Regions from separate parts of the Mesorhizobium sp. M0808 genome, predicted to be linked through region 2. Evidence: predicted binding sites of a transcription regulator. Region 2 holds the regulator's gene; the other holds the start of a gene.
The links. Region 2 encodes PhoB, which activates phosphate uptake and scavenging genes when phosphate is short. Its sites were predicted from a motif close to TGTCATNNANCTGTCAT; they were not measured.
Positions count from the first base shown of each region.

Region 1: the regulator PhoB is predicted to act here: its motif matches at 1,391-1,407, upstream of NKI25_RS19450 (PhoX family protein).

Region 1 covers NZ_JAMYOX010000016.1:96,282-101,738, reverse strand. The annotation lists gene NKI25_RS19450 (PhoX family protein) at 1-1,324, opposite strand, end outside; gene NKI25_RS19445 (hypothetical protein) at 1,526-1,864, shown strand; gene NKI25_RS19440 (phosphatase PAP2 family protein) at 1,879-2,580, shown strand; partial or broken gene NKI25_RS19435 (sodium-independent anion transporter) at 2,840-3,063, shown strand; gene NKI25_RS19430 (SMP-30/gluconolactonase/LRE family protein) at 3,100-3,960, opposite strand; gene NKI25_RS19425 (helix-turn-helix domain-containing protein) at 4,076-4,879, shown strand; partial or broken gene NKI25_RS19420 (C40 family peptidase) at 5,006-5,457, opposite strand, start outside.
Region 2 covers NZ_JAMYOX010000003.1:206,308-211,764, reverse strand. The annotation lists gene pstA (phosphate ABC transporter permease PstA) at 1-274, shown strand, start outside; gene pstB (phosphate ABC transporter ATP-binding protein PstB) at 271-1,074, shown strand; gene phoU (phosphate signaling complex protein PhoU) at 1,107-1,814, shown strand; gene phoB (phosphate regulon transcriptional regulator PhoB) at 1,831-2,520, shown strand; gene NKI25_RS06700 (ROK family protein) at 2,530-3,774, opposite strand; gene xylF (D-xylose ABC transporter substrate-binding protein) at 4,061-5,101, shown strand; gene NKI25_RS06690 (sugar ABC transporter permease) at 5,244-5,457, shown strand, end outside.

The sequences.
Region 1 (5,457 bases), on a different contig from region 2:
CGGCGGCGCGGCGCGTCTCGATCAGCACGTCGGCCTGGCTGGCAAAGCCGTTCTCCGCCGTCAGCGGCCCTTGGCCGAAGACGATCGGCAGCCATTCGACCGAACCGTCCTCGGCGAACTTGGCGACATGCAAGGTGCCGTCGTCGAGCAAATCCATGTTGGCGGCGCGGTTGTCCGGATCGAACTTGCCTGTGGTGACGAACTTATACACATAGTCGAAGCGCTCGTCGTCGCCGAGATAGAAGACGACACGGCCATCCTTGGCGACGATCGATTCGGCGCCCTCATGCTTGAAGCGCCCCATCGCGGTGCGCTTCCTCGGCGCCGAAGTCGGAGCCTGGACGTCGACCTCGACGATCCAGCCGAAGCGGTTCGGCTCGTTCGGCTCCTTGCCGATGTCGAAACGGTCGTAATGCGCTGCCCATTCATAGGCACCTTCGGGAATGCCGAGGCGCTTGTAATTGGCGGCTTCCTTATGCCCCTGCGGCAGCTCGCCCGAGAAATAGCCGTGGATGTTCTCCTCGGCCATGACATAGGTGCCCCACGGCGTGACGCCGCCAGCACAATTGTTGACGGTGCCGATGACCTTCGTGCCGGTCGGATCGGCGCTGGTCTTGACGCGGTCGTGGCCGGCGACCGGGCCGGAGAGCGCGATCTCGGTGTTGGAGGTGATGCGGCGGTTGAGCTTGCCGTCGCGAACGACCTGCCATTTGCCTGATACCTTGCGTATCTCGACGATAGTGCCGCCATGCGCCGTCATCTCGACGTCGACTTGTTCCTTGCTGAGGGGCGCCTGCTTGGCCTTGCCGTCGACGATGGTGACGAGGCCCGGAAACATCAGGTGCGGATTGGTGTATTCGTGGTTGACCACCAGCAGGCCGTGCTCGGCCGAGCCGTCGATCGGGATATAGCCGACATAGTCGTTGTTGTAGCCGAATTGTCTGGCCTGGGCTTCCGCCGACTGTTTTCTCGGATCGAATTCCGGCGAATCGGCGAACAGCGGATCGCCCCAGCGCAGCAGTACATCGGCGTCATAGCCGGGTGCGACGTGATGCTTGTCGTCGATGCCGGCCTCGAGCTCGTCAAAAGCGAAGGCGGAGCCTTCGGCGGCGCGGGCGTTGTCGGCAGTGATCAGCGCCAGCGGGCTGACGGTAGCGGCTATGGCCGAGACGGCAAGCGAGCTCTTGAGGAAGCCGCGGCGCGAGAACCGCGCGGCGATGATCTCACCCATGGTGCGGTTGTCGGTGAGATTGGCTCCTGGCCCGTCGTTTTCCTCGAGCAGGCTGGTTCGGAAATGGGCGTCAGGGGTGCGATGTTCGGTCATAGGGCCTGCCTCTGGCTGGATGGATTGCTGGAGCGTGTTGCCTGGCCAGTCCGGTATCGCCGGCAGGTCACAGTTTGATGACATGCCGGCTAATTGCCACCTGCGATTTCGTATCCAACATCGGCCCCGCTTGACCGCGACCGTCGCTTCGGAAACAAGAGCTGCGGCAGGCGCGTAGGGACACATCGGGAGAGAACAAAAGTGAGTTTCTGGGGACTTGGGCAGCTCTGCGTTTCGACGGTGATCTTCCTGCTGGCGGCGATGGCCGCAAAACAGTGGGGGCTGGCGCCGAGCCTCGGCAAGATTGTGCTGACGTTGGCGCTCTATTCGCTGGGCAATCTGATCATGCTGAGGCTGATCCGTGAATTCGGCATGTCGGTGTCGTTCAGCCTGTCGGCGGTGATCCAGCTGGTGTCGGTGAATGTGGTGGCGCTGGTCTTCTTCGGCGAGCGCGTCAATGCCTTACAGGCAACCGGCATCGTGCTTGCCATCGCAGCTGTGGCGCTGATCACGCTCGGGCCCTATCTGCAAAGGCTGTAACTGCGATCGGGCCGATGAAGAAGATTGCAAGCAGACTGCGCAACTGGCTGGAGTTCCCGGTTCTGCTTGCCGGGCTGGTCATTGCCGGCGGGCTGTGGGGGTTCGAGGAGCTGATGGAGCTGGCGCGGGCCACCACGCCGCATGCCTTCGACACCGAAATCCTGCTTGCCTTCCGCGAGGCCGGGCAGCCCGACAATCCGATCGGACCGGCGTGGCTGGAAGGGGCGATGCGCGACATCACCAGCCTCGGCAGCGCCAGCGTACTGGTGGTGATCACGGCAGCAATGATCGTCTACCTGCTCCTTATCCGCAGGCCAGGCGCGGCGCTTCTCATGTTCGTCGCGGTAGCGGGCGGCCAGCTCCTGTCAAGCGTGCTGAAATTCGACATCGACCGGCCGCGCCCTGATCTGGTCTCGCATCTCGCCGATGTGGCATCGCTTTCGTTTCCGAGCGGCCACGCCATGCTGTCGGCGGTGACATATTTGACGCTGGGCAGCATGGCGGCGCGGTTTTTGCCCGGGCGGACAACGAAGATCTATGTACTCGGGCTGGCGGTGCTGACGACGGTGGTGGTCGGCATCAGCCGCATCTATCTCGGCGTCCACTGGCCGTCCGACGTATTGGCCGGCTGGTGCGCCGGCTTTGCCTGGGCGATGCTGTGCTGGCTTGCGGCACGGTTCCTGCAGCGATGGCTTGGGCGGGCCGACGGCACCTGACTCAAATCAGCCTGTTGATCAGGCCATGACCGCAGCCTGCCAGCAGGAAAACCATCGACAGCAAGGCTGTCGAGGTCGCCAACGCTTTGAATATCTTCACCCGCTCATCCTTTTGAAGTCGTGCCTGTGAAATCGGGATCGCAGTGGATGTCCCGCCAAACGATGCCGAGGTTTGTAGCATGACAGCGCATCGGCTGGCAAAGAGTGCTGCATGTTTGGAGGCAGACCATCAATCCTTGGTGCAGGAAGACGTCGCCGACCGCGCCAGCGCAGGAACTTCATCCTCGACTGTTCGGCGGTGCCGTTCTTCGATCAACGGCGGCCAATGTCATCGAGGGTGCGGCCCACAAGGCGAGCCGCGCCGGCGTTCGCTTCATTATATCAGGCGCTTCGCCGCAGATACGCCGCATGCTGATCAACCACGGCGTCAAGCGGCCGCTGGTGACTTATGCCGCCTCGATCACGGATCGCGGGCGCAGCTGAAGAAAGCCGCGCCCGCCGCCTGAGCCGATGGCTGGCTTAGTCGAGGCCCAATGCCGCGATCTCGCCGTCGTTCATCAGCGGCACGAAGATTGTCGACTTGCCGTCGGTGCCGATGTCGGCGCTGCCCGGCTTGAACGTCGCAACCGCTTGCGGCGTGCCGCCGGCTTTGTAGCGGTAGAGCGTGCCGGTCATATACGCGGTGGCGTAGATGCTGCCGCCGATGGCAACGACGCCATCGAGGTTGGCAAACTTTTCCGCGCCGGGCAGTGGCGAAACGGCCTTGGTAGCAAGATCGACCGAGAGCAGGCCGCCCGGCTCCGCGGTGCTGAAGTCGGGCTTGATGCCCTTGCCCCAGGAAGCGACGATCAGCCGGCCGCCATCGGCGAAGATGCCATTCGGCGAAGCAAGCGCCGCATCCCTGACGAACAGTTCGGGCCGGTCGCCGTCGATGCGATAGATCGTATCGGCAAGCATATCCGTGACGTAGATCTTGCCGGACGCGTCGGCGGTCACGTCGTTGAGGAAGACCGCGTTCGGCACGTCGATCGTCGATGTTAGCTTGCCGCTTGCGAGATCGACGACGCGCACATGGGTGATGTCGGCGACGTAGAGTTTGCCGCCGGCAATCGCCATGCCCTTGGGCGCGTCCATGCCGTCGGTCCAGTGTTGCGTGACTAGCTTGCCGTCCATCGACAGGATCGACAGATAGCCGTTGCCGTCGGCTTCGCCGGGATTACCGACGATGTTCGAGACGATAACGCGCTGGCCGGCGGCGTCGAACAGCGCCGATTCAGGCTGCTCGAGGCCGCCGGTGCGCCAGAGTTCAGCGGCCTGAACTGCCGGCGCGGCCGCGATGCCGACCAGGGCGAGAAGTATCGAGGTGAAGAGGCTCTTCATGGCTAGTCTCCTGTAATGGACTAGCGGAGAGCTAGGCCTTTCGATACTTTTCGGGAAGATCTATCAGGACTAGTACCGAAGGCTGATACCAAATCGTGCAAAAGAGGTGCATCCCATGAACGGCCTGATCTTCGAAGCGCTGAAGCGGACGCTTAAGGCAAAGGGCATCACCTATCGCGTCCTTGCCGAGCGGATGGGTGTTTCCGAGCCGACGGTGAAGCGCATCTTCCACGAGCGCAACTGCAAGCTCGACCGGCTGATGGAGATCTGCACTGCCGCCGGCGTAGAGTTGGAGAACGTGCTCGGCTCTATGAACAGAGGACCAGGACCCGCCAACCAGATCGCGCCGGAGATCGAGCGCAAGCTCGCCGGGCAGCCGGCACTGCTGTTCGTCTTTGTCATGCTTTCCGAGAAATTCACGCCCGAAGGCATCATGCGCTCACAAGGGCTGAGCGAGGCTTCGATGTTCCTCTATCTGCGCGAGCTCGAGGAACTCGGCCTGGTCGCGCTCGGTCGCGGCCTGTCGGCAAGGCTGCTGGTCGAGGCGCCGATCCAGTGGAATTTCGACGGGCCATTGCGGCCGCTGTTCGAGACGACCAACAAGAATTTCATCGGCTGGGCCATCACCCATCTTGAGCGCGAGTCGACGTTCGTCAGCTTCTCCAGGCGGATGCGGCCGGAAACGGCGGAAATGGTCAGGCGCGAGGCGGAGGAATTGGCGGAGCGCGCCAAATTGCTTGCTCATCACGACCAGCACACGACGCCCGAAGACGGACTGGTCGGCTACAAATGGACGTTTGCGTTCGGCGCAACGCCGTTCCCGGTGATCATGCCGATCGGGCCGCATCCGCGCGACGCAGGCGCACGGACGGACGATCGAGTTGCGGCTGCCGCAAACGGACGACGTCTGCCGGCCTAGGTCTAAATGCAGAACGACCGAGTCCGGGCTGTTGGCGGCAGCCAGTCTGACTGAGCTTCTTACCCCTGAGTATCGGCAGCAAACCGGTTCTCAGAGGGTCCCCTGCTCAAACACAAGATCGAGCGGCTATTCGGCGGTCTTGTTCGCCACCTTGTCATCCCAGACCATCTGCCGGTAGTCGAAGCCGTATTCCAGCGTCGGCTTGACAATACGGAAATAGGGCGACAGGTCGAAATCGCGCGGAGTGTAGAGCGAGTGATGGCGGATGTGCAGGATTTCCCTGCGCGAATAGCTCGACTGGGCCGAGGCACGGCCAGGCGCCCGCGTAATCTCCGGCAGGATCGGGTAGCGGATCAGGCCATAGGCCTCGGCAATCAGCGACGAGCAGATGGCACGCGTCGGGTCGCCGGAACCGAAAGCCAGCATGCGGCGGCGCCAGCGCACCGGCACCGGCGGCGTCGGCAAGAAGTAGCGCAGCATGTCGAATATGTTCTTGAGATCGTATCTGAGACCGAGCCTGCCGATCATGAAGGCGACGACCGCTTCGCGGTCATCCGGAGCCAGGCCACTCGCACGGC
Region 2 (5,457 bases):
ATTGTCCGGCATCGTCACCGGCATATTGCTGGCGATAGCACGCATTTCCGGCGAGACGGCGCCGCTGCTCTTCACCGCGCTCAACAACCAGTTCTGGAGCAGCAATATCAACGCGCCGATGGCCAGCCTGCCGGTGACCATCTTCCAGTTCGCTCTCAGCCCTTACGAGGAATGGCAGCAACTGGCGTGGACCGGCGCACTCATAATCACCCTGACGGTTCTGGGCTTGAGCATCCTCGCCCGCAGCCTTACCGGACGCAGAGAGGACAGATGACACAGATGTTGTCCCCAGACATGACGATGGCCGAAACGGTCGTCGAGAAGACGAAGATCGAGGTCAAGAATCTCAACTTCTACTACGGCCAGAGCAAGGCGCTGAAGGACATCAGCCTGTCACTGCCTGAGCGCAGTGTCACGGCCTTCATCGGCCCTTCGGGGTGCGGGAAATCGACGCTGCTGCGTGTGTTCAACCGCATCTATGAGCTCTACCCAAAACAGACGGCCGAGGGCCAGGTGCTGCTCGACGGCAAGAACATTCTCGACCGGTCGCAGGATCTCAACCTCCTCAGGACCAAGATCGGCATGGTGTTCCAGAAGCCGACGCCGTTCCCGATGTCGATCTACGAGAACATCGCCTTCGGCGCCAGGCTCTACGAGAACCTCGGCAAGTCCGAGATGGACGGCCGCGTCGAACAGGCGTTGAAGCGCGCCGCGCTGTGGAGCGAGGTCAAGGACAAGCTCAACGCCAGCGGCTTGAGCCTGTCCGGCGGCCAGCAGCAGCGGCTCTGTATCGCCCGCACCGTGGCCGTGAAGCCGGAAGTCATTCTGCTCGACGAACCGGCTTCGGCCCTCGACCCGCTGTCGACTGCCAAGATCGAGGAACTGATCGACGAATTGCAAGCCGACTATACGATCGTCATCGTCACCCACAACATGCAGCAGGCGGCTCGCGTGTCGCGCCAGACCGCCTTCATGTATCTGGGTGAACTGGTCGAGTTCGACCGGACCGAGAAGATCTTCACGTCGCCCCGCGAGAAGCGCACGCAGGACTACATCACTGGCCGCTTCGGCTGAGCCGTTCCGATCATGCATATGAGGACAGGACCATGGGCGAACACACAGTCGCTTCTTTCGACGAGGATCTCGAGCAGATCAGCAAGCTGATCCGCGACATGGCCGACCTCGCCGGTTCGATGGTCGGCGGGGCGACCAAGGCCCTGTTGAATTCCGACAACGTGCTGGCGCAACGCGTCGTTTCCGACGACGCCATCATGGATGCGCGTCAACGCGAACTGGACGACCGCGCCATCACCCTGATCGCCAAACGCCAGCCGATGGCCCACGATCTTCGCCATGTGGTCGGAGCGATCCGCATGGCGGGCGACCTCGAACGCATCGGCGACCTTGCCAAGAATATCGCCAAGCGCGTGAGTGCGGTCGGCCTCAGCGCCACGCCGCGGGACCTGTCGCATTCCATCGACGCGATGGCGCAGCTGGTTCTCATCCAGGTGCAGGGTGTCATCGAGGAATATGCTGCAGGCGATGCGGCCGCGTTGGCCAAGCTGCGTGCCGCCGACGAGCGCATCGACGTCAAATACACGTCCGTGTTCCGCGAGCTGTTGACCTACATGATGGAAGATCCGCGCAACATCACCGCTTGCACGCACCTGCTGTTCTGCGCCAAGAATCTGGAGCGGATCGGCGACCATGTCACCAACATCGCCGAAAATGCGTATTATGTGCTGACCGGCGAGCAATTGCCGGTCAATCGTCCGAAGCAGGACGAAACGACAATGTCCGCACCGGTGACATGATGGGGGTGCCCAGCCGATGATCGCACCACGCATAATGGTGGTGGAGGACGAGGAGCCATTGGGTGTGCTGCTCCGCTACAATCTCGAATCCGAAGGCTACCAGGTCGAGGTGGTGACACGCGGCGACGAAGCCGAGATCCGTTTGCAGGAGAATGTGCCCGACCTTTTGGTGCTCGACTGGATGATACCAGCGGTTTCCGGCATCGAGCTCTGTCGTCGGTTGCGGGTGCGCCCCGAAACCGAGCGGCTGCCGATCATCATGCTGACCGCGCGCGGCGAGGAGAGCGACCGGGTGCGCGGGCTTTCGACCGGCGCCGACGACTATCTGGTCAAACCGTTTTCGACACCGGAATTCATGGCCAGGGTCAAGGCGCTGCTGCGGCGCGCCAAGCCGGAAGTGCTGTCCAGCGTGCTGAAGGTCGGCGACATCGTGCTCGATCGCGAATCGCACAGGGTCTATCGCAAGAAGAGCGAAATCAGGCTCGGGCCGACCGAATTCCGGCTGCTCGAGTTCATGATGCGGCATCCGGGCCGTGTCTTCTCGCGCAGCCAGTTACTCGATAATGTCTGGGGCGAGACAATCTACATCGACGAACGCACCGTCGACGTGCATGTCGGGCGGCTGCGCAAAGCCGTCAACAACGGCCGGATGCCGGATGTCATCCGCACCATCCGCGGTGCCGGCTATGCGATCAGGGAAGATTGACCCGCCTGGTCAGGCTACGTTCTTTCTGACGCTGGGCCTCATTTGCGCGCCCGGCGCGAAAATCTCCTGGTCGACGAAGCTTAGCGCCCGCATCGCGCAGCCTTCGCGGATCAGCGGCAATTCGTTCGGCTCTGTATCGAAGGAGATCGAGCCCGAATGCTGGCCGCCGGCGGTCTGGGCGATTGCCTTCCGCAAGGCCGGCTCGATCAGATCGAAGGCGGCGGCACTGGCGCCGACCATCGCGACCGGTGCCGGATCGATCAGCGCGAACAGCGAGCCGAGACCGAAACCCAGCGCTTCGCCGGCCTTGCGGTAGGCCTCGCGTTCCGGCCCATCTTTCTCGCGCGCCCGGGCCGCCAGTGCTCGCATGTCGGCGTCGCTGACGTCGGCGATCGGTTCGCTTTCTTCGCTCATCTGCCTGGCGTTGCGCCAGATGGCGTAGTTGCCGGCATAGGCCTCGATGCAGCCGCGCCGCCCGCAACGGCAGAGCGCGCCGCCCGGACGATGGATCATGTGGCCAAATTCGCCACCCGAGGAATGCGTCCCGGTGAACAGTTCGCCCTTCAGCACCAGCCCCATGCCGATGCCATGCGAAAGCAGGATGGCGATGAAGTCGTCGCGATAGCGATCCGGATTGCGCCAGCGCAAAGCCACCGCCATCATGTTGCAGTCGTTCTCCACCGTTGCCGGGATGCCGAATTCGTCCTCCAGCATGTCGGCAAAGGCGATGTCGGTCTGCGGCGTGATCGGCGACCACAGCATGGCGCGTGCAGGGGAGTCGGTAATGCCCTGAATCGCCAGGGCGATGCGGGCGACACTGCGGACGTCAAGGTCTGGATCCTGCAGCCGGCGCCGGACGATGGCCATGCATTCACGGATCAGCTCGTCGCGCGGCATGGTCAGCGTGTCCAGCCGGCGCTGTTCCTCGGCGACCACCTGTCCCGTATAGTCGATAATGGCGGCCGACAGGAAATTCAGCGACAACACCACGGTCAGCACCGCCGCCGCTTCCGGGTTGAGGGCGAGGCCGACCTGCGGACGACCGCGTTTCAACGAAACGGGCTCACTTGCCTTGCTCTCGGCGAGGATGCCTTCCCGTATCAGGTCGGAAGAGATCGCCGATATGGTCGAATGACTGAGGCCGGTAGTAGCTGCGATCTCAGTACGCGATGGCTGGCCGGCCCGGCGCACCGCCGAGATCACCATCGCCCGGTTGCGCCGGCGCAAATCGTCATGGCGGATTCCGACCGACATTGTTTTGCTTTCCTCCCGGTTGCCGCGGCCGCTCATGAACCGGAAGCCGTCGGTAATGTCCGACAAATAGTGTCGGACGCAGGCAAATAGTGTCAGATGCAGGTTGCGCTGTCATCGTTTATTCCGACGCTCGAAAAAACTCGCAGAGTCATTAAAATCCATCAGAATCGATGTTGACAGCAGCCGGAGATCGGGCCAGTATTTTTTCGAGGCTCGAAAAAATTAGAGCTTCTAAGCTGGTCTTTGAGCCAATTGGTCACGCCGTACGCGGCGCAGGGAGGATATGATGAAGAAATTCACGACCGCCATTCTGGCGGGTGTCGCCATGACGCTGGCGCTGGCGTCGGTGGCGCAGGCTAAAGACAAGGTCATCGGCGTTTCCTGGTCGAACTTCCAGGAAGAGCGCTGGAAGACCGACGAGGCCGCAATGAAGGCGGCCATTGAGGCCGCAGGCGACAAGTATATTTCCGCCGACGCACAGTCCAACCCCGGCAAGCAGCTCACCGACGTCGAGAGCCTGATCTCGCAGGGCGCCAGCGCACTGATCATCCTGGCGCAGGACGCCTCGGCCATCGGGCCGGCCGTGCAGAAGGCACTGGACGAAGGCATCCCGGTCGTCGGCTATGACCGGCTGATCGAGAACAAGGACGTGTTCTATCTGACCTTCGACAACAAGGAAGTCGGCCGCATGCAGGCCCGCGAAGTCTTCAAGGTGAAGCCGGAAGGCAACTACGTCTTCATCAAGGGTTCGGGTTCCGATCCGAATGCCGATTTCCTGTTTGCCGGTTCGATGGAGGTGCTGAAGGAGGCCATTGACGGCGGCAAGATCAAGAATGTCGGCGAGGCCTATACGGACGGCTGGCTGCCGGCCAACGCTCAGAAGAACATGGAACAGTTCCTGACCGCCAACGACAACAAGGTCGATGCCGTGGTCGCCGCTAATGACGGCACTGCCGGCGGCGTCGTCGCCGCGCTGACGGCGCAAGGGCTGGCCGGATCGGTTCCGGTTTCGGGCCAGGACGGCGACCACGCCGCGCTGAACCGCATCGCGCTCGGCACACAGACCGTGTCGGTGTGGAAGGATGCGCGCGAGCTCGGCAAGAATGCCGCCGAGATCGCCTCGCAACTGGCCGACGGCAAGCAGATGACCGACATTGCCGGCGTGAAGGATTTCACCACGCCCGGCGGCAATACCGTCAAGTCGCTGTTCCTGACCCCGGTCGCCATCACCAAGGACAACCTCAACGTCGTCATCGACGCCGGCTGGATCAAGAAAGAAGAGGTCTGCGCCGGGGTGACGGCTGGCGCTGTTGCAGTCTGCAACTGAGCCGACGTTTCCGAAAAGTCCGAACGCCGCGGCCGCTCGCCGCGGCGTTTTTCCAACAAGAGTTGTTTTTCCGCTTCCGGCGGATAACTTCTAGGCTGCTTCCGGCATCCGCGGCAGACGGCAACCCGGCGGGAGAAACATCATGACCGACACGACGTCCAACACGCCGGTCGACAGCACGACAGACCGGGCACGGGAATCCGAACTCGGCATTGTTGCCCGATTTCTCAAGGCAACCGAACTCGACACGCGCATGCTCGGCATGGTCGGCGCGCTGCTGGTCATCTGGGTCGGCCTGCATGTCATTTCTAGCGTACGGCTCGGCGTCAATCCGTTCGACTTCGACAGCCGGACCT